3 regions of the Massilia sp. X63 genome follow, and region 2 is predicted to be linked to each of the others. Evidence: predicted binding sites of a transcription regulator. Region 2 holds the regulator's gene; each other region holds the start of a gene.

Region 1 (7,363 bases), on a different contig from region 2:
CCGCTCAAGTATGCCGTGCTGCGGCTGCGCAACCTCTCCAGCGCGCCGCGCCGCCTGAGCGTGACCGGTTATGTGCAATGGTGGATGGACGAGGTCGAGGCCGCACCCGGCCTGCAGCTGGTGACCAGCGTCGACCTGGCCAGCGGCGCGCTGCTGGCGCGTAACGCCTTCGGCGCCGGCTTCGCCGAGCAGCTCGGCTTCTTCCACCTGGATGCGCCCCAGTCCGCCCCGATCGCCTACACCGCCGACCGGCGCGAATTCGTCGGCCGCCAGCGCAGCCTGGCGCGCCCGGCCGCGCTGGAACGACAGGGCCTGGCCGGCACGCTCGGCGCGGCCCTCGACCCCTGCGCCGCCCTGCAAACCGTGCTGGAGCTGCAGCCGGGCATGGAGACCGAACTGGTGTTCCTGCTCGGCGTGGCCGGCCCCGACCACCTGGCGGCCAGCCGCGCGGTGCAGCAGCACGGCGGCGCCAAGGCGGCGGCGCGCGCGCTGCGCCAGGTGCACGCCTGGTGGGACGGCTTGCTCGGCGCCGTGCGCGTGACCACGCCCGAGCCCGCGTTCGACCTGTTCGCCAACGGCTGGCTGCCCTACACGGCAGTGGCCGGCGCCATGGGCGGCGCCCCGGCCGAGCAGCTGCAGGGCGCCATGGCCGCGCTGCACGGCAGCCCGGCCACCCTGCGCGCCGCGCTGCTGCGGGCGGCCCGCGAAGACATCGGCGTTGCCGGCGCGCCGGTCGGCGACTTCCTGTGGCTGCCCTATGCGCTGTGCCGCTACGTGGCCGCCACCGGCGACTACGGCATCCTGCGCGAACCGGCCGGTGGCGGCCCGTCGAGCGGCACGCGCCTGGCGCACGACGACCTGTACCAGGTTTGCGTGCACGGCCTGCGCGGCTGCCTGCGCTTCGGCATGCACGGCCTGCCGCTGCAGGATGCGCGCATGCACGAGGACGAACAGGAACCGGGCGCCCGGCGCGAGGACGTGGGCCTGGCCTTCCGGCTCGCCACCGTGCTGCAGCGCTTTGCCGACGTGGCCGACCGCCGCGCCGATTTCGGCTTCGCCACCACCTGCCGCGGCGCCGCGCTGGCGCTCATGGCCCAGGCGGAAGAATACGGCTGGGACGGCAGCGCTTACGGGGCCGATGGCATGAGCCGCCCCGACCCCGCCACCCAGGCCTGGGCCGCCATGGCCGGCGCCAACCCGGACCGGGTGGGGGCGGTGCTGGGGGCCCTCGATGGCGCCGCCATGCACGACGGGCGCAGCGCGGCCTGGGTGGCGCTGGCCCTGGCCGGCGCCGGGGCCGGCACCCGCGCCTGGGAACTGGCCCGCTCCTTGAGTCCGCTGCGCCGGGACGGCGAAGCAGGTGTGCGCTGCGGCGCCGCGCCTTGCCTCATGATGGACGGCGCGCACCCTGCACCCCCTGGCGCGGCGGCCGGCTGGATTTATGCGTTGCTCACCGACGCGCTGCTCGGTATCATGCGCGCGGTCGACCGCCTGGCGCTGGCGCCGCTCCTGCCCATCGGCTGGGACAGCCTGCGCTTCCGCTACCGCCATGGACGGACCGACTACCAGGTCACGGTGCTGCCTGCCACGGTGGGCGAGCTGCTGGTGCTCGACGGGGCAGGACAGCAGGGCAATACCATCGAGCTCGTCGACGACGGGCGCGAGCACCGGGTGGAACACTATGTGGAACGCAGGCCGGCGGACGCGCTCGCCGGCCATCTCGACAACCAGTCAGGGACAAGAACATGAACAAACGATCGACAGGATGGACCGGCGCAGCCTGCGCCATCTTGCTGTGCTGCGCCGCGCCTGCCATGGCGATGGACTGGAGCGACAACGCCGTCAGCTACCGCTACGGCACCCGCTTCGCCGAACCCTTCAACCCCGAGCACATCAAGAAGCACATCGTGGCGTTCACCCACGCCAGCGGCTACAAGTACGGCAGCAACTACCTCAACCTGGACGTACTGAAATCCGACAGCACCGACCCGCGCTCCCTGGGGAGCAGCAGCGGCGCAAGCGAAGCCTACCTGCTGTACCGCCACACGCTCGACATCGGCGCGCTGCGCGGCCAGGAAATCCGATTCGGCAAGGTCAAGGGCATGGGCCTGACGGTCGGCTTCGACCTCAACCACAAGGAAGACGTCGGCTACAACTCGCGCAAGCGCATGCTGGTGCTAGGCCCCACCCTGATGTGGGACGTGCCGGGCTTCCTGAACACCAGCATCCTGTGGCTGCGCGAATCGAACGCGCCGAGCGGCGCCTTCCCGCCGATCTCGAACGTGCGCGGGCGCTACACCTACGACACCCACCCGATGTTCGGCGCCAGCTGGGGCATCCCGGTGAGCGAGCACTGGTCCTTCGAAGGCTTCCTGAACTTCATCGCCGCCAAGGGCCTGGACGAAACCGGCAACCCGACCAGCGCCGAGACCAACCTCGACATGGCCCTGATGGTCGACATCGGCCCGCGCTTCGGCTACGCGCCGAAGAAGATCCGGGTCGGCGTCGGCTACCAGTTCTGGAACAACAAGTTCGGCAATTCGCGCCAGACCACCGGCGGGGCAGGGCAGCGCGCCAGTACCCCGATGGTAAGGGCGGACTTCCATTTCTGATCAGTTCCGGTCGCCGGGCTGGATTCTGTCCTGGCTTACAGGTCCGGTCCCTTGGCGGTCGCGAGCTCTTCCAGGTTCCGATCGCCAATGTTCTGAGGGCGGGCGCTCCCACAATGGCGCTCTGACGCAACCAGCATGGGGGCGAGGCTGCATATGCGTACAACTTCGTTCCTCACGACTACGGAATCTTATTCGACAAAACTTTCTTGAGTGACCATCCATCCCTCTTGTAAATGATGTCAGCAATTTTCCATTTTCCAGCTATTTGCGCAACTACGAACTCGATCTTCGTTGCCTCGTCATTCGTGGGGTCCTTGAAAGTAACAGCAACCCTGCCAGGCGCTATAGTCGCCACCTCTAGGTCTGTCACTCTAGGGTCCTGAGAGTCGAACAGGGGGGCGACCTCAAGATTGCAGATTCCCTTGTGCTTCACTTGACAAGCCGCGTCCTTGACCAGTAAATCCGCTAATGCAGGTGTGAAATACTTCTCAAGGGTAGGCCGGCTTTGGTTCGCGAGGACATCCCCGAAGAGGTCCGTCTGGGCCGCTATTGCCTGCCAAGCAAAATCCTTGTACAGCTTAGCCACCACCCCAGCTTCAGTTTCTGCTTTGGCAGCAGCCACTGCGTCTCCCCACGCGAGGGCGAAGAGAGCGAGTACAGTCACAACAACACGGTTAGCGGCGGTAGACAACATAGGTTGGCTTCTCCTTTTCATAATTCGGCCCCGGCCAAAAGCCGCGTTGCTCGCCCTTGATCCCGTCGATCTGCAGATACACGTCCATTGCCATTTATTGCCTCCGTGGTTTAGGTTGAGTGCTTTTGAATTTATTTCGTTATGGCCGCCTTGCGTGTTCTGGTCGCCGCTTTGCGTTCTGGATTGATCAGCATTCCCAGTCTCAGGACGGCCGGAACGCCGCCTTGGGTACAGACTTTTGTCGTTGGTTGACCATAAGTGCACAGGGCGGCGCGCGTGATCTGTAGCTCTGTATGCGCGGTGAAGTGATATCCATCGTTAGGCCGCCCGATCCCGCCATATGGGGCGGTACTAGCCCGTGCATGGTCGTTCTGGGGATTAACGAACTTAAGCGGCTATCGTTGCGCGAAGCTGGGCTATAGGGTTTGTCTAGAGTCAATTTGCGGCCACAAGCATCAATAGGCTCCAAATGAGGCCAGCGGCGCCTTGAATCGCTACGACTCCCTGACTAAATCTCCATGCTTTCCAGAAACTATTTACTTAGCGCATCGTCATACGTCCTGAAAACTTCATTCATCTTTAATTTTTAGTTTAGGAACAAGAGATGCGTAAATAATGTCTCACCGTGATGGTTGTTAAATCAACAAGACTTTGTGTGCAATTGCAAAAATTGCATCATGAAAACCATCATCCTGCCCCCCTCCCTCCGTGCGCTCCTGCTGGCCCTGTGCTGCAGCAGCGCGTTCGCGGCCCCGGCCGAGCACAAGGAATTCGACGCCACCCTGCACGCGCCCTTCCAGGGCACAGCGGATGCGCGCCGGACCTTCAGCCTCAACTTCAGCTACCCCGGCCTGGAACAGTCCGGGAACGTCTACTGGAAGCTGGAACTGGTCGATCCGCACAAGCGGGTGGTCCGGGTCTGGCGCGGCGCCAATCCCATCCTGGGCAGCGACGTACCGGTGCAGGTCATGTGGGACGGCCGCATCAAGGGCGCGCCCGCCCGGGCCGGCCTGTACGCGGTGCGCCTGCACGCCATCCTGCGCGGCGTCGCCCATGACGAGCACCACGGCGCCGTCGAGCAGGACTGGCAGATCGCGGTCGGGCAGCCGGCCGCGCCGCGCATGCCGCGCTTCGCGCCGCTGCCCGGCGTGCGCGAGGCTGCCGGCGCGGCGATGGCGCCGGCCACCGGCGCGCTGCCCTATACCGTATATCTCGCCAACCTGCACAGCCAGAGCAACCACAGCGACGGCGGCGCCGCCCTGGACGACTGCAAGGGCGCGCAGGAGCCGCTCAAGGCCAAGTACGGTCCCGAGGCCGCGTTTGCCTATGCCAGGGGGCGCGGCCTCGACATCCTGGCGGTCTCCGAGCACAACCACATGTACGACGGCTCGGACGGCACCAACCCGAATGCCGATCCGGCCAAGGCGCGCGACCTGTACCGGGCCGGCCTGGCCAGCGCGGCCGCCTTCAACGCCACCAAGCCGGGCTTCCTGGCCCTGTACGGCATGGAGTGGGGCGTCATCAACAACGGCGGCCACATCAACATCTTCAACAGCGACGAGTTGCTGGGCTGGGAAACCAATGCCCTGGGCGAGCTGCTGGCCGACACCCGCATCGCGCGCAGCGACTATGGCGCGCTCTACACCCTGATGCGGGCGCGCGGCTGGGTGGGGCAGTTCAACCATCCCGCGCACAGCGGGCAGTTCAAGGTGAACGGCGTGCCGCTCGCCTACACGGCGGACGGCGACGAGGCGATGGCGCTGTGCGAGGTGATGAACAGTACCGCGTTCTCCACCAACGACGCCGAGAGCGAGACCCGGCGCAGCAACTTCGAGCAGGCCTGCAACCGCCTGCTCGAAGCCGGCTACCACGTCGCCTTCAGCACCAACCAGGACAACCACTGCGCCAACTGGGGCGCGTCCTATACCAACCGCACCGGCATCCTGCTGCCCAACGGGACGGCGCTCACCCGCGACAGCTTCATCGAGGCGCTCAAGGCGCGGCGCGTGTTCGCCACCATGGACAAGGGCTCGCAGCTGGTGTTCACCGCGAACGGAAAGATGATGGGCGAGCGCTTCGTCAACCGCGGCCCGCTCACGCTCACCGCGCACTTCGCTTCCAGCGCGGGCAAGAAGGCGGCGGCGGTGGCGATCATGGAAGGGGTGCCGGGGCGCAATGGCACGGTCACCGAGGTGGCGAACCTGGCCACCGCCAGCTTCACGCCGGCGCCGGGCAGGCATTTCTATTATGCGAAGGTGACGCAGGAAGACGGCAACGTGCTGTGGTCGGCGCCGGTGTGGGTCACGCAGGAGTGAGGCCGCGGCGTCCGTTCAGAACCCGAGCGCTTCGCCCGCGCCCATCAGGGTGGCGATGCCCAGCACCGCGAAGATCAGCGCCGCCAGCCCGTGCACCAGCAGCAGGGGCACGCGCCTGGCCATGCGCTCGCCGAAGACCACGGCCGGCACGTTCGCCAGCATCATGCCGAAGGTGGTGCCGGCCACCACCGCCGCCATCGCGTCGTAGCGCGCCGCCAGGGCCACGGTGGCCACCTGGGTCTTGTCGCCCATCTCGGTGATGAAGAAGGCGAGCAGGGTGGCGAGGAACACGCCGTAGCGTGCCGGCGGGGTGTCTTCGGGGGCGATCCGGTCGGGAATCATGGTCCAGGCGGCCATCGCCAGGAAGGACAGGCCCAGCACCCAGCGCATCACGCCTGGTCCCAGCAGTTCGCTCACCAGGGCGCCGACGGCGGCGGCAAAGGCGTGGTTGGCGACGGTGGCCACGAAGATGCCCAACACGATCGGCAGGGGGCGGCGAAAGCGCGCGGCGAGCAGGAAGGCCAGCAACTGGGTCTTGTCGCCGATCTCGGCAAGGCCCACGATGCCGGTCGATACGAGAAAGGCGTCCATGAAGCGGCAGCTAGGGCAGATACGAAGGCTTCGATCATAGCAGAGGCAGCCGTGCATACAGCGCGCGCCAAGCCCGCGCTCGTACTTCTCCGGCACGGTTGAAAGTGCTATCCTGCCTGCGCCCCCGGCCCTACCTGGGCTGTGCGACGGGCTCGATCCTTCCACGAGAGACCATGAAGACAAGCACCCTGCTGCGCGCCACGGCCTGCGCCTTTATCTGCCAGTGGAGCGCCTACGCGTTCGCACTCGATCCCCTCAGCTATGCCAAGTACGACCAGGTCAAGACCACCGCCCTGCACCTGGACCTGAAGGCCGACTTCACGCGCAGGACCCTGGCCGGCTACGCCGACCTGAGCCTGGACTGGCTCGACAAGAAGGCCGGCACGCTGGACCTCGACACCCGTGAACTGAGCATCTCGAAGATCGAGGCGCAGGATGCGAAGGGCGCCTGGCGCCCGGTCAAGTACACCCTCGACAAGCCCGATACCGAAAAAGGCCAGGCCCTGCACATCGCGCTGCCCGGCCAGCCGGCCAAGGTGCGCATCCACTACCAGACCGCGCCCACCGCGCCGGCGCTGCAGTGGCTCACGCCCAAGCAGACCATGTCGGGCAAGTACCCGTTCATGTTCAGCCAGTCGCAGCCGATCGCCGCGCGTTCCTTCGTGCCGATCCAGGACACCCCGGCGGTGCGCTTCACCTACACCGCGCGCATCCAGGCCCCTAGCGGCATGCGCGTCGTGATGAGCGCCGATAACGATCCCAAGGCCACCGGCAAGGGCGGCTGGAAGTTCAGCATGCCGCAGCCGGTGCCGTCCTACCTGATCGCGATCGGCATCGGCGAGCTGGAAGCGCGCACCCTGGGCCCGCGCACCGGCGTCTACGCCGAGCCGATGCGCATCAAGGCCGCCGAGTACGAGCTGGCCGATACCGAGAAGATGGTGGCCGCGGCCGAATCGCTGTACGGCCCATATCGCTGGGGCCGCTACGACATGCTGGTGCTGCCGCCGTCCTTCCCGATCGGCGGCATGGAAAACCCGCGCCTGACCTTCCTGACCCCGACCATGATCGCGGGCGACCGCAGCCTGGTCGACCTGGTCTCGCACGAGCTGGCGCACAGCTGGTCGGGCAACCTGGTGACCAACGCCTCGTGG
Region 2 (7,363 bases):
GGCGCACGCATGCTCGTTTCCCGGTGGTGGAGACCAGTGTTCGACCATGAAACAGCTCAGCAGTTCAAACCTCATCCATAGCGAAGGAGGACAGCGCCTTCCCATTCCCCCATGTGCATGCACGCGAACGATCGGAATCCAGCCGCTTCCGCGTGCTGTCATGTCGTAAAAAAAGCCACACATCCGTCGTAGAAATAAGCGCAAAGTTTCCTGGCGGACTTTTGTATTCATGATACGCTGAGCAACTTCACAATTGATTCAGGATGTCATGATTGCCGGGATCCGAAGCACCGCATCCTGATCGTCGACGACAAGTCGATGCCGGCGGACTTCTCGAATGCGAGCCGGCCACGCTGCCCGGACCATGAAGATTCCATGCTTTACGCCGGCCGGCCGGATGCCCTGGCGCCGTCATCCAACTGATGAAACTTACTATGGTCCCTTGTTCCAGTACCGGTTTTACGATTATCACGTCGGCACGCCTTGCCCCGGACAGCGGCTACCTCGGCTACTTCTCGATTTACGCTGCCGGGGTGGACTGGACGGTCGACGCACCGACGTTTCGTGAACACAGGGTGAACTGGCAGCAGGCCCAATCGCTGTGCGATGCAATGGAGGGGGCGCATCGGAGGAGCCTGGCATGGCTGGAAGGGCAGGCAGGCCGGCCATGACGCCCGCTGCACGGCCCGGCGGGCGCTAGCGCTCAGGCCATCCGGTGCGGAAATGCGCGCGCCGGTACGCCGCCGGCGTGGTGTCCATGGTGCGCCGCATGGCGCGCGTGAGGGCGCTCTGTTCCGAGAACCCGGCGGCCAGCGCGATCTCGGCCAGCGGCCGGTCGGTGCCTGCCAGCCACTCGCAGGCGCGCCGCAGGCGGCAGCCGAGCAGCCAGTCGCCCGGGGTGCAGTCGTGTTCGAGGCGGAACAGGGCGTGCAGGCGGCTCACGCTCAGGCCGGCGGTACGCGCCATGCGCTCGGTGCTCCAGGGCAGGCCGGGTTCGGCCTCGATGCGCGCCAGCAGCGCGGCCAGGCGCGAAGCCGGCTGCGGCGCGCCGACGGTCAGGGTATCGAGCAGCAGCGGGGTCCAGCCGGCCAGTACCGGGGGCGCGGGCGGCTGGGCGGCGGCCAGGATGCCCATGAATTCGACCAGCTTGCGGGCGGCGGGGCCGATGGCGGTGAAGGGGCGCTCGAGCAGGCGCTGCCACGGACCTTGTTCGAGATTGGCCGCGCCGACATCGAGGATCAGGGACTGGTTGGCGCCGGCGCTGTATTGCGAGTGCCAGGCGCCCGGCGCGACCACGGCGCCGTGGAGTGGATCGAGCCGCCCCTGGCGGCCGGCGATCTCGAGCGCGACTTCGCCCTTGAGGGGCAGCACCAGCTGGGCATAGTCGTGGCGGTCGGCGAGCCGCGTCTGGCCGTAGCTGCGAACGTGCAGGTCGAGCAGGGGCGAGGCGGACATGCCGGCCGCGTCAGCCCATCGGGCTGCAGACCTCGGTGCCGGCTGCCAGGGCCTTGAGCCTGACTGGGTCGAGCAGGGTGACTTCGCGCTTGTCCACCTGCAGCCAGCCCTGCTTCTTGAAGCGCGACAGCAGGCGGCTGACGCTTTCGATGGTCAGGCCGAGGTAGTTGCCGATGTCTTCGCGCGACATGCGCAGCTGGAAGCTGCTCGGCGAGTAGCCGCGCGCCGCGTAGCGCGCCGACAGGTTGACCAGGAACACCGCGAAGCGCTGCTCGGCACGCATGTTGCCGAGAAGTAGCATCACGTTCTGTTCGCGCGTGATTTCCTGGCTCATGATGCGGTGGAAGTGGCGCAGCAGGGCCGGCACGTGGCCGAACAGCTCTTCCAGGCGCACGAACGGGATCTCGCACACCTCGCTGTCTTCCAGGGCCACGGCGTCGCAGTGGTGGGTGCCGCTGATGGCGTCCATGCCCAGCAGTTCGCCGGCCATCTGGAAGCCGGTGATCTGGGCTTCGCCGGCGGCGTTCACCTGGTAGGTCTTGAAGTGGCCGAAGCGCACCGCGTACAGGTTGCGGAAGGGCTCGCCCATGGCGTACAGGCGCTCGTCGCGCACGAGGCGGCGGCGGCGGCCGATGATCTGGTCGAGGCGGTTGATGTCCGCATCTTCGAGGCCCATCGGCAGGCACAGCTGGTGCATGCTGCAGGCGCTGCAGCTGGTCTTGAGGGCCTGGATGCTGATCGGCGCCTCGCCCGGAAGGGAGATGGGATGGCTCATTTCGGAAAAAGGCGGATTGCTGACGCAGCCATTATAGACGGCTGTTCGGCTTCTGGGCTTTCATTTTCCGGAGGGAAGAAGGTGGCCGGCCTGGCCGGCCACCTTCCAGCTGCCGGACGGCGCAGGCGCTTACAGGTGGTGCCGTTGCTCAGCCTTCATTTTGTAGTACGCCTCCCGGCCCTTGGCGCGCACGGTGGCGGCGATCTGCGCGGCCTCTCCGGCCGCCTGGTTGACCGAAGCAAAGGCGTCCGGATCGGCCTTGAACGACTCGACCGCCCGCTGGGACTCGGTCGTGCCGGCCAGGGCCAGGCCGAAGGTCGCGGACACCGCCAGTTCGGCCGCCAGGGTCTCGGCGCTCGGCGCGACCACCGCGGCGCCGGCCTTGGCGGCCTCGGACGCTTCCTGCTTCGCCTGCGGGGCCGCCAGGCTGCGCGCCAGCGCCATGTCGCCCGCCACCTGCTTCAGGAAGCCGACCGCGGCCTGGCTGCCGGACAAGTTGGCCAGGTCGCCCAGGCGCAGCAGGGCGGCGTTCTTAGCGTTGAACACCGCGCGGCCGCTGCGCTGGCTGCGCACGAAGTCGATCATTGGCTGGACCGCGATCGTGCTGCCGATGTAGCCGAGCGTGGCCACGATCTGCGGCAGGAACTCCTCGTGCCGTTCCGGCTCGTTGACCAGCCAGTCGAGCAGTAGCCTGGCGTCCTTCTCGGTATATTGCGAGGCCAGCTCGTAGGGCACCCCTTCGATCCAGTGCTGGGACACGAAGTCGCGCACGTCGCTTGGCGCCTGCAGGCCGCCGGCGCCGCAGGAGCAGCCGCCGGCAGGCATCACTTCCTTGCCGTCGATGCTGAGCGGGCCGGCCAGGTAGGCGGCCGACTCGGTGCCATTGACCACGTTGTGGTCGACGCCCACCGAGGGGTACATGACCGCGCGCGGGTCGTCGGTGCGATGCGGCAGGCCGCAGTTGTGGCCGTACTCGTGCACCCAGATCAGGCCTTCCTGGTTGGCGGTGAAGCGCACCGCCGCCACGTTCACCGTGGTGCTGCCGACCGGGGCGCAGCCGATGATGCTGTCGCCCGGGCCGCCGCACCAGCGGATCGCCTGCACGATCTTGACCCCGCTGCCCGCCGTCAGGAGGGCGGTGAGGTCGGCCGAGGTCTGGATGGTGCCCGGGACCGTGGCCGGCAGCACCCGCACCGCGCCGTTGCGGACGAACTGGACCGGGGTGGCGACGTCCGGCCCGGTGTCGTCGTTCTGGAGGATGGCGCCCATGTCGGCCAGGATCCGGTCGGCCTCGGCATCGCTCAGGGCCACGCTGCTGTGGCGGTGCACCGTGACCGACACCGTGCGATTGCCCGGGGGCGCCGCGTTCGGGTTGACGATCAGGTAGTCGACATACAGCGGGATGTCGGCGCCCCACGCAATGTCGACCCAGATGTCGACGCCGCCGGCGCGCGGGGCCACGTTATGCAGGGTGTAGCGGGCCGAGCCGATGAACTTGCCGGCCTCGGGGCCGCCGGGAGCGCCTTCGCCGATGGCCACGAAGACCTGCGAGCGGGTGCCGATCTGGTCCCAGTTGAGGCGCAGCACCCATTGGCCGCGCCGCAGGCCCCAGTCATGGCGGTAGGTGAAGCCGTTGCCGGACAGTGCGGGCGCGATGCTGGCTGCGCCGGCCTGCACCTGCGCTTCGGCTTCGGCGTAGGGCGCCTGGTAGGCCGAGGAGACGGCGGGATCGCCCGTCGTGCGCGGATGGTCGAGGCTGAGGGCGGCGTCCCGGTCGAGACGATCGTTTGGCGACATGCTGTTCTCCTTGTGGCTGTGATGGGTCAGGGAGTGACGACGAGGTAGTCGACGTAGAGCAGGATGTCGCTGCTCCATTCGACGTCCACCCAGATGTCGACGCCGCCGGCGCGCGGCGCGACGTTGTGGACCGTGTAGCGCGCCGAGCCGATGAACTTGCCGGCATCCGGTCCGCCGGCGGCGCCTTCGCCGATCGCCACCAGCACCCGCGAGCGCGGGCCGATGGCCGACCAGTTGAGCCGCAGCACCCACTGGCCGCGGCGCGCGCCCCAGTTGTGGCGGTAGGTGAAGCCGGTCCCGCTCAGTTCGGGTTCGGGGCCGGCTGCGGCAGGCTGGAACAGTTGCCGCACGGCGCCTCCGTCCACGTCCTGCCGGACTTCCGCGAACGCGGTCGGCACGGCCGAGGAAGCGAAGCGCATGTCCGCGCCGCCGGCGCCGGGCGCCAGCCGCGCGGCTGCCTGCTTGATCTGGTTGTTCGTCATGACCATTTCCTTTTCACATCGACGATCGATGGATGACCCGGCACGCAGCGCCGCAAGACGTGCCGGCCGGGCCGCCGGATAGCGGGCTGGATGGCATGCCTGATCGCAGGATCTGGCGCTGCCGGGCCCGAATCGTCAGCCAATATAGTCGAGTGTTTCGGGGGCCTAGGACCGATCTGACGGGTCATTAATATGGATCAGTGGCTTCCGGTTTTCTGGCAGAAAGAAAGATTTCGGAAGCTATAAAGCCTTTGCCTTTGCCTGGGCGCAGTCGTGCAGTTGTCGCCGCACTCCGGGGCCGGCCGGCGCCGGGGTGACGCATTGGCGCATCAATTCTGCTCGTCCAAACGTGCGGCCCCAGCCTGCATGCTAGATTCTGGTCACGCCGCCGCAGTAAAACCGCGCAGTACAACGAACAAAAGGGGCCCTGCATGTTCGGTTTGTCCGCCTTGGACCTGGCACGCCTGCAGTTCGCGTTCACCATGTCCTTTCACATCCTGTTTCCGGCGATTACGATTGGCATGGCCAGCTACCTGGCCGTGCTCGAACTGTGCTGGCTGCGCACCAGGCGCCAGGTCTACGTCGACCTCTACCACTACTGGCTGAAGATCTTCGCCGTCACCTTCGGCATGGGGGTGGTGTCAGGCATCGTGATGGCCTACCAGATCGGCACCAACTGGAGCTACCTGTCCGAGTTCGCCGGCAGCATCATGGGCCCGATCCTGTCCTACGAGGTGCTGACCGCCTTCTTCCTCGAGGCCGGCTTCCTGGGCGTGATGCTGTTCGGCTGGACCCGGGTCGGACCGGGCCTGCATTTCGCGGCCACCTGCGCGGTCGCGGTCGGCACGCTGATCTCGTCGACCTGGATCCTGGCCGCCAACAGCTGGATGCAGACCCCGCGCGGCTATGCCATCGAGGGCGGGCGCATGGTGCCGGCCGACTGGCTGGCGATCGTCTTCAACCCGTCCTTCCCGTACCGGCTGCTGCACATGGTGATCGCCGCCTATCTCACCACGGCGCTGATCGTCGGCGCCACCGGCGCCTGGCAGCTGCTCAAGCGACGCGACAACCCGGCGGTGCGCAAGATGCTGTCGATGGCGATGTGGATGATCCTGATCGTGGCCCCGATCCAGGCCCTGGTAGGCGACTTCCATGGCCTGAACACCCTCAAGCACCAGCCGGCCAAGCTGGCGGCGATGGAAGGGCACTGGCAGAACGAAGGCGAGCGGGCGATTCCGCTGCTGCTGTTCGGCATCCCCGACATGGACGAGGAAAGGACCAGGTTTGCAGTGGGCATCCCGCACCTGGGCAGCGTCATCCTCACCCACTCCTGGACCGGCCAGATCCCCGGACTCAAGGAATTTCCCCGCGAAGACCGGCCGAACTCGCTGATCGTGTTCTGGAGCTTCCGCCTGATGGTGGGCCTGGGCCTGCTCATGATCGCGCTGGGCGCCTGGGGCCTGTGGCTGCGCCGGGGCGGCCGCCTATGGACCAGGCGCCCCTTCCTGCGCTTCGCTCTGTGGATGGGACCGGCCGGCCTGGTCGCCATCCTGGCCGGCTGGACCACGACCGAGGTCGGGCGCCAGCCCTGGGTCGTGTACGGGGTGCTGCGCACCGCCGACGCAGTCTCGCCGCACGGCGCCGGTTCGCTGGCGCTCACCCTGGCGCTGTTCGTGGCGGCCTACGTCTTCGTGTTCGGCACCGGCACCGTGTACCTGCTGCGCATGATGCGCAAGGGGCCGCAGCGCTTCGAGCTGCACCGACCGGCCGAGGGCGGCCCCGGCGAGGAGCGCACGCCGATGCGGCCGCTGTCGGCGGCGGACGTGGCCAACGACGACGAGCCGGGGCCGGAAGGCGAGGGCAGTCATCCACACGACCAGGGTCACGATCACGACCGGCGGGGGAGCTAGCATGGGCATCGACACCACCGTCATCTGGGCGGTCATCATCTACTTCGCCGTCTTCATGTACGTGCTGCTGGACGGTTTCGACCTGGGCATCGGCCTGCTGTTTCCCTTCACGCCGAAGAAACGCGACCGCGACACCATGATGAACACGGTGGCGCCGGTCTGGGACGGCAACGAGACCTGGCTGGTGCTGGGCGGGGAGGGGCTGCTGGCGGCCTTCCCGGTGGCCTACTCGATCATCCTGTCGGGACTGTACCTGCCGCTGATCTTCATGCTGGTCGGCCTGGTGTTTCGCGGCGTGGCCTTCGAGTTCCGCTTCAAGGCCAGGGAGCACGAGCGCCACCTGTGGGACAAGGCTTTCATCGGCGGTTCGGTGGTGGCGTCCTTCTTCCAGGGCGTGGCGCTGGGCGCCTTCCTGGACGGCATTACGGTATCCGGGCGCAGCTATGCCGGCGGGCCGCTCGACTGGATCGCGCCCTTTCCGCTGTTGGCCGGTGTCGGCGTGATGATCGCCTACACCCTGCTGGGCGCCACCTGGCTGGTGATGAAGACCGAGGGCGAACTGCACGCCCGCATGGTGCAGGTGGCGCGTCCCCTGGCCCTGATGCTGCTCGCCGCCATCGTCATCGTCAGCATCTGGACCCCGTGGCGCGACCCGGCGGTGGCGGCGCGCTGGTTCAGCTTCCCAAACATCCTGTTCCTGGCGCCGGTGCCGGTGCTGGTGGCCGTGTTCATCGTGCTGCTGCTGCGCTCGCTGGCAGGGGACGAGGACGACTTGCCGCATCGGGTTCCCTTCGTGGCCGCGCTGGCCCTGATCTTCCTGGGCTACAGCGGCATGGCGATCAGCATCTGGCCGCACATCGTGCCGCCCGCGATCTCGATCTGGGAGGCCGCCTCGCCTCCGAGCAGCCAGGGTTTCGCGCTGGTCGGCACCCTGTTCATCCTGC
Region 3 (7,363 bases), on a different contig from region 2:
CGAGACCCTCGGCGAGCTGCACGGGCGCCGCGTCGCCTTCCGCGAGGTCAAGCGCGCCACGCCCTTCGGCTTTGCGCTGATGGTCGAACGCTTCCGCGAGAAGGTCAGCACCGAGAAGCTGTCCGACCGCGTCGCGCGCATGGTGCGCGAACTCGAAAAGGCGGCCGCGGCATGAGCGCAAGCGGCACGAGCAGCAGCGTGGCCGTCCGGGTCGGGGGAGAAACGGTGCTGCTGCTGCCGGAAAAGGCGCTGTACTGGCCGCACGAAAAGATGCTGGTCATCGCCGACATCCACTTCGGCAAGGCGGCGGCCTTCCGCGCCCTGGGCGTGCCGGTGCCGCGCGGGACCACCACCGAGAACCTGCTCGGGCTCGACGCCCTGGTCGAGGCACACGGCGCGCGCCACGTGGTCTTCCTGGGCGACTTCCTGCATGCGCGCGCGGCCCATGCCAGCGCGACCCAGCAAGCCATGCTGGCCTGGCGCGAACGGCGCCGCGACCTGGCGCTGACGCTGGTGCGCGGCAACCACGACCGCCACGCCGGCGACCCGGCGGCGGCGCTCGGTATCGCGCTGGTCGACGAGCCACATGCGGTCGGCCCCTTCGCCTTCTGCCACCACCCCGATCTGGATTCCGCCGGCTACGCCATGGCCGGCCACATCCATCCGGTCTACGTGCTGGCCACCCGCTTCGATGCGCTGCGCCTGCCGTGCTTCGTGGTCGGGCAGGAGCGGATGATCCTGCCCTCCTTTGGCGCCTTCACCGGCGGTCACGCGATCCGTCCGGAACCGGGCGACAGCATCTACGTGAGCTCGGGCGAGGCGGTCCACTGCGTGCACAGCGTACGATAGCGAACCGACCCCTGGCGTGCCCGAGCGTAAATTTCCCTAAGAATATGAGGTGATCCGGTACCGCCATCGACCAGGGAGGAGAAGCCATGCATTTCAGTAAGCTGTTGCAAGCCGCATTCGCTGCCGTCATCGCCATGACGACGGCTTTCGGACCGGTGCTGACGGGCGGCGCCGTCGCCCATGCCCAGCAATACCAGAACAACCGCGCCTACGGCCCGGTCATCAACGGATTCAACGTGGAAGAGGTGCGCCGCCTGACCCCGGGCGTCGAGCTGCATTTCGACATGTACGGCAGCCCGGGCGGCACCGCGACCCTGCGCATCGACGGCGCCACCCGCAACCTGCACCTGACCGAAGTCGAGCCGGGCCAGTACACCGGCACCTACACCATCGGCACCCACGACCGCATCCGCCCCGAAAGCGGGGTGACCGCCAACCTGCGCCTGGGTAACCAGGTGGCGACCAGCCTGCTGAGCGAATCGCTGCTGCAGCCGAACGCGCCGCGCGAACGGCGCGGCCAGCTGGCCGGGGCGCCCGCGATCCAGCGTTTCGAGGTGCAGGGCAGCCCTGAGCTGGGCCCGGGCAACGAATTGCGCTTCACGGTCTTCGGCACGCCCGGCGGCCGGGTCGAGGTGGCGATCGCCGGCGCGCGCGGCGTGTTCTTCCTGCCGGAAGTGCGACCGGGCGAATACGACGCGGTCTACACGGTTCGCGCCTCGGACCGGATCGCGCCGGACAGCCGCGTCACAGCGACCATCCGCGCCAATGGCCGCTACACCACCAGCGTGCTGGGCCGGCCGCTGCTGGCAAGCGGGCGCCTGAACGAAGCGCGCGAGCCGCGCCAGGCGCGCTACTGCACCAATTGCGCGGTCGTGGAAGCGGTCAACGTGATCGAAGTGTCGGGTAACGGCAACTACCTGGGCACGGCAGGCGGCGCCGTCATCGGTGGCCTGCTCGGCAACCAGGTCGGCAGCGGCAGCGGCCGTACCGCGGCCACGGTGGCCGGCGCAGTGGCCGGCGGTCTGGCCGGACGCAACGTGCAGCGCAACATGAACCGCGAGCAGCGCTATGAAGTGGTGGTGCGCTATGCCAACAGCGGCGCGACCCAGACCCTGCAGTTCGACAACGATCCGGGCTTCCGCCAGGGCGATCGGGTGCGGGTGAACAATGGGGTGCTGTCGCGCGACCAATAATTTAAGAGTAGCGTGGGCGGGTCTCCCGCCCACGCGTTCAAGCAGCGCATGAATGCTGATCGGTTTGCCTCTGCGCTAAGGTGATGTGAACGCGCGGGCGGCATAGCCGCCCACCCTACGAAAAAACAAGGCCGGCGCCCTGGCGGGAACCGGCCTTGTTTTTTACGACGCCGATCAGGCGGTTGCCAGCACCTGGTCGTCGCCGGGCTGTTCGCTCTCGGCTTTCTGCTTGGCGCCGCCCTTGGTGCGCGAGCGCGAGGGCGGCAGGCGGCGCAGGGTCTTGAGCGCCTCGGCGTCCTTGATGCCGATGGTGCGCTGGTCGACGGTGATCAGGCCGATCTCGTTGAAGGCCGACAGGGTGCGGCTGACCGTTTCGAGCGTCAGGCCGAGGTAGCTGCCGATCTCGTGGCGGGTCATGCGCAGGTTGAACAGCTTGCTCGAGTAGCCCATCGCGGCGAAGCGGTCGGCCAGCGAAACCAGGAAGCGGGCCACCCGCGCTTCGGCCGAAAGGGCGCCGAGCATGCCGATCATGGTTTGCTCGCGCACCAGTTCGCGGCTCATGACGCCGTACATCATGTTCTCGAGCTCGGCGTGGACGCGGCCGAGGGCGGTGAGCTTCTTGAACGGCAGCAGGATCAGGTCGCAGTCGGACAGGGCCACGGCTTCCGAGGCGTAGTGGCGGGTGTGGATGCCGTCCACGCCCAGCATGTCGCCCTTCATCGGGAAGCTCAGCACCTGCTCGTTGCCGAACTCGTCGATGAGCACGGTCTTGAGGAAGCCGGAGTTGACGATGTACAGGGTGTCGAAGGCCTGGCCGATGGTGTGTACCCGCTGTCCGGTCTTGAACTGGACGTGCTGGAACAGCAGTTCTTCGGAGGTGACCGAGACGCTGGCGGGAATGCGCAGCAGGTCGCAGACTTCCTTGAGGTTCGACCAGAGACGTCCCTGGCGCTGGCGGCCGGCTTCCATGGGGGTATGCAGGGTCGGCTGAGTGACGTTGCGTGGTTCTGACGTTGGCTGGGACTGCATGCTCATCTCCAGGTGAAAGACTCAGGGTTTCAGGCGGCGACCACAGGGCGGAGCAGGCAACCGGTGCTTTGGAAAATTCCCGCTGCCGGTGGCTCACGCTGGGACTTGGATCGCAAGCAAGTCGAAACGCTGAATTCAGTATGCCAACACGAGTCCGGCACGGATATCAGCGATGGCTGAATATGTAGGTAGGAAGGATGACAGGCTTGTAGGAATATTCCGACCCGCGACATGGGGCGCCAGAGGGAAGTGCGGGGAGGGGGGAGCGAGGAGGGGAGCAGGTCAGGGTAGAAATTCCTACCCTGGAAGCGTGGCGTCGCAGGCACAAAACGAGCTGCCGCGTGTCTAAAACGTCTTTGTATTACGCCTTCATCGGAGACAAGAGCCTGTGCGCCACGGCGTACTGGACCATTTCCGACAACGACGTCATGCCCATCTTCTGCATGATGCGGGTCTTGTGGGTGCTGACCGTCTTGACCGACAGGTGCAGGCTGTTCGCGATTTCCGTGATCGACTTCCCGCCGACGAGCAGCGAAAACACCTCGAACTCGCGGTCCGACAGTTGTTTATGCAACAGCTGTTCGTTCGGCGTCATGATGTTCAGGGCCAGCTGCTCGGCCACCTCGGTACTGATATATGGACGTCCCGAGGCCACCTTGCGGATGGCGCCCACCAGCTGGGTGCCCGCGCTTTCCTTGGTCAGGTAGCCCTGGGCGCCGGCGCGGATGGCCCGCACCGCGTACTGCTCTTCCTCGTGCATGGTCAGGATCAGGATCGCCAGCTTGGGCGCTTCGCTGCGCACCTGGCGGATCAGGTCGACGCCGCTGCGGCCCGGCATCGAGAGGTCGAGCAGCAGCAGGTCGAAGCCGCCCTGGCGTACCTGGGCCAGCACTTCGAAGCCGTTGGTCGCTTCCCCGGCGATCTCGATATCCGGTGCGCCGTCGAGGATGCGCTTGAGGCCTTCGCGCATGATCGTGTGGTCGTCGGCAATGACTATGCGAATCATAAATCCATCCTTCGAGGTGAACGCGACGATGACCGATGCAGGCTAACACGGGATCGTACCGGTATTTGTCGTACTTTCGTCAGGTCCGGCTTCCCGGGGCCCGGAGCCGGCTTCCCGGGGCCCGGAGCCGGCTTCCCGGGGCCATGCCCTGCTGCGCGCCTCATGCCGGCGCCGGCTCGCTGATCAGGCGGTGCACCAGCACCGGCTTGCTCGTGTGCGACAGCACCTTGTTGGTGACGCTGCCCAGCAACAGCTGGCCCCAGCCGCTGCGGCCGTGCGAGCCCATGAAGATCAGGTCGCAGCCTTCCTGCTCGGCGACGTCGACGATCTTGAGGGCGGCGCTGTCGGAAAACGCGGTCATGCACGCATGCTTCAGGCCTGCGCCGGCGCAGGAACGCATGATCTTGCCCATGTATTCTTCGCCCATGCGGCGCATCTGGGCGATGTATTCCTCTTCGCTGGGGTAGGAGGGCGGAATGATTTCCACATAGACGGGGTACTGGTACTCGGGCGCGACGAACAGGGCCAGCACCTCGGCGCCCATCTGTTGCGCGAATTTGACACCGGCGCAGGCCGTATGCTGCGACACGGCCGAGCCGTCGGTGGTGATCAGGATTTTGCGATACATGGTTGACTCCTCCAATGGCCACGCCATTCTGGAGCGAACACGGCATGGCGGCGATTGCAAGAACGCAAACTGTTGAGCTCGATCAAACTCCGGGTATTTATTTCAATGGCACAACAACACCGGGTTAAGAATACGCTTCGCGTTACGAAAAACAACACCTCCCTTGTGTAATTATTCAGGAACCCTGCAATTTAATTGTCGCGGAATTAAGTTTCACTGTCCATTTTGTTGCGTCTCCGTCTCCGACATTTACCTACGGCAACCACACTGCTACACTCCCATGCAGATTTGACCCATCCCGCGTGCCGCCGAAATGGCCGGATGGGCGCAGTAAAAATACCGTAATTGCAACGCTCATTGCGAACTTAAACACCATGGAGAAGCAGGGATCATGACCAACGCCGCTGACGATTTCGACGCACTATTCGAGGAAGTGGCGGCGCAGCGCGCCAGCGCTCCCGCCGCCGCCCCGGCGCCGGCGCCCGAGGCCGCGCCCGCTGCGGCAAATGCCGCCCCGGCCGACGAGGACGACCTCGAATCCCTGTTCGACCAGGTGGCCGCCTCGAGCGCTCCGGCGACCGCCGCGGCCGCGCCGGTTGCCACGGCTGCGGCCGCTCCGGTGGCTGCAACGACCCTGCCGGCCGCCAGCAGCGACGGCGAGCACGCCATGTTCGAGCGCCTCGGCGGCATCGTGCGCCTGTTGCACGATTCGCTGCGCGAGCTGGGCTACGACAAGGCGCTGACCGAAGCCTCGTCGGCCATCAACGATGCCCAGGACCGCCTGGAATACGTCGCCACTCTCACCGAGCAGGCCGCCAACAAGGTGCTGAACACCCTGGACGAAGGCATGCCGGCGCAGGACCTGCTGTCGAAGCAGGCCAAGGACATGGAAAACCGCTGGGCCGACCTGTTCTCGGGCAAGCTGAGCCTGGACGAGTTCAAGGCCCTGGCCGGCGACGCGCGCCAGTTCGCCGCCGCCGTCAACGAAGCGACCGAAGCGGAAAAGGCGCGCCTGCTCGAGATCATGATGGCGCAGGACTTCCAGGACATCACCGGCCAGCTGATCAAGAAGGTGGTCAAGATCACCCAGACCGTCGAAGCCGAGCTGGCGCAGCTGCTGCGCGACAGCGCCCCCGCCGACCTGAAGGAAAAGCTGGCCAAGAAAGAAGTCCCGCCTGCGCCTGCGCCGCTGATGCAGGGCCCGTCGGTGCCGGATACGGCACTGAACCAGGACAGTGTTGACGATCTTCTGGCCGATCTGGGGTTCTAATGGACGATATGCTCAAGGACTTCGTCGTCGAGGCGATGGACCTTGCAGTGAATGTTGAAGAACATTTGCTGCGCCTCGAACGCGATCCCGACAACAAGGAAACGCTGAACGCGGTGTTCCGTTCCTTCCACACGATCAAGGGCGGCGCCGGCTTCATGGGCCTGCCCGCGCTGGTCGCGGCCTGCCACCTGACCGAGAACCTGTTCGACGCGCTGCGCACCGGCGCCGCGCCGGTCACGCCGCTCGCGATCGAAGCCGCGCTCGAAGCCTCCGGCTTCGTGGCCGACCAGTTGAACGACCTCAACAACGGCACGCCGCCGGAAGGCCTGGCGCAGATGCCGGAAGCGCTCGAACGCATCCTGAAGGACGCGATCGAAGGCAAGGGCGCGCCGAGCGCAGCCCCGGCCGCTCCGGCTGCGGCGCCGGCCGCCGTACCCGCGGCTGCAGCGGTCGCCGCTGCGCCTGTCGCCCTTGCCGCAGTCCCGGCCGCAGGTGACGATGGCCTCGACTGGGTTGGCATGTACAACGCCGTAGTGCCCGCGAGCGTCGCGATTGCCGCAGGATCGGCGCCGGCCGTGGCCGCCACCGCGGCTGTTGCCCAGGCGCCTGCCGCTGCCGCTGCCGACGCTGCGCCGGCCGCCAAACCGGGCGGCTGGGACGGCGTCGACCGCCGCCAGAACGACAAGGTCGCCGATGCGCGCGCAGCAAGCGCCCCGGCCAAGGACGAAAGCATCCGCATCGATGCGGTCAAGCTGGACGCACTGCTGGAAGTGGCGGGCGAATCGGTGCAGGCCGCCAACCAGGCCGCCGTGCTGCTCGAACGCCTGCAGCAGTTCAAGTTCGAAGGCCCGGCCGCCGCCCTGATGGCCACGCTCACCGAGACCCTGGAACGCGCGTCGCGTTACTCGGCCGAACTGCAGCGCGCCACGCTGGCCACCCGCATGCAGCCGGTCGGCCGCCTGTTCCAGAAATTCCCGCGCCTGGTGCGCGAGCTGGCCAAGGACCTGGGCAAGGATGTCGAACTGACCATCGAAGGCGCCGAGACCGAGGTCGACCGCGTGGTGGTGGACAGCCTGTACGACCCGCTGGTGCACATGCTGCGCAACGCGCTCGACCACGGCGTCGAGTCGCCGGAAGAACGCGTGGCCGCCGGCAAGCCGGCCAAGGCCTTCATCCTGCTCAAGGCATGGCAGGAAGCCAACAGCGTCATGATCGTGCTGCAGGACGACGGCAAGGGCATGGACCCGGTCAGGCTGCGCCGCAAGGCGATCGACAAGGGCCTGATCGGCGAGAACGGCGCCCCGAACGACGACGACGCCTACCAGCTGGTGTTCCTGCCGGGCTTCTCGACCAAGGAAGTGGCTTCCTCGGTGTCGGGGCGCGGCGTG

What was found. Region 2 encodes FNR, which switches genes on or off when oxygen is low (the NO sensors DNR and NnrR bind a similar motif). Its sites were predicted from a motif close to TTGATNNNNATCAA; they were not measured.
Region 1: a site for FNR is predicted at 3,732-3,745, ahead of AB3347_RS22775 (CehA/McbA family metallohydrolase). Genes of this name have one in related genera too.
Region 3: a site for FNR is predicted at 4,778-4,791, ahead of AB3347_RS14415 (universal stress protein). Genes of this name have one in related genera too.

The regions. Positions count from the first base shown of each region.
Region 1 covers NZ_JBFTEF010000016.1:54,735-62,097, forward strand. Annotated here, with positions in the region: gene AB3347_RS22760 (glucoamylase family protein) at 1-1,749, shown strand, start outside; gene AB3347_RS22765 (outer membrane beta-barrel protein) at 1,746-2,612, shown strand; gene AB3347_RS22770 (DUF3828 domain-containing protein) at 2,791-3,306, opposite strand; gene AB3347_RS22775 (CehA/McbA family metallohydrolase) at 3,984-5,621, shown strand; gene AB3347_RS22780 (TMEM165/GDT1 family protein) at 5,637-6,212, opposite strand; gene AB3347_RS22785 (M1 family metallopeptidase) at 6,386-7,363, shown strand, end outside.
Region 2 covers NZ_JBFTEF010000030.1:22-7,384, forward strand. Annotated here, with positions in the region: partial or broken gene AB3347_RS25585 (hypothetical protein) at 1-231, opposite strand, end outside; gene AB3347_RS25590 (AraC family transcriptional regulator) at 697-1,455, opposite strand; gene fnr (fumarate/nitrate reduction transcriptional regulator Fnr) at 1,466-2,230, opposite strand; gene AB3347_RS25600 (hypothetical protein) at 2,360-4,027, opposite strand; gene AB3347_RS25605 (hypothetical protein) at 4,054-4,509, opposite strand; gene AB3347_RS25610 (cytochrome ubiquinol oxidase subunit I) at 4,941-6,419, shown strand; gene cydB (cytochrome d ubiquinol oxidase subunit II) at 6,421-7,363, shown strand, end outside.
Region 3 covers NZ_JBFTEF010000006.1:221,450-228,812, forward strand. Annotated here, with positions in the region: gene AB3347_RS14390 (ligase-associated DNA damage response DEXH box helicase) at 1-175, shown strand, start outside; gene pdeM (ligase-associated DNA damage response endonuclease PdeM) at 172-849, shown strand; gene AB3347_RS14400 (glycine zipper 2TM domain-containing protein) at 936-2,042, shown strand; gene AB3347_RS14405 (Crp/Fnr family transcriptional regulator) at 2,217-3,011, opposite strand; gene AB3347_RS14410 (response regulator) at 3,433-4,077, opposite strand; gene AB3347_RS14415 (universal stress protein) at 4,238-4,705, opposite strand; gene AB3347_RS14420 (protein phosphatase CheZ) at 5,097-5,975, shown strand; gene AB3347_RS14425 (chemotaxis protein CheA) at 5,975-7,363, shown strand, end outside.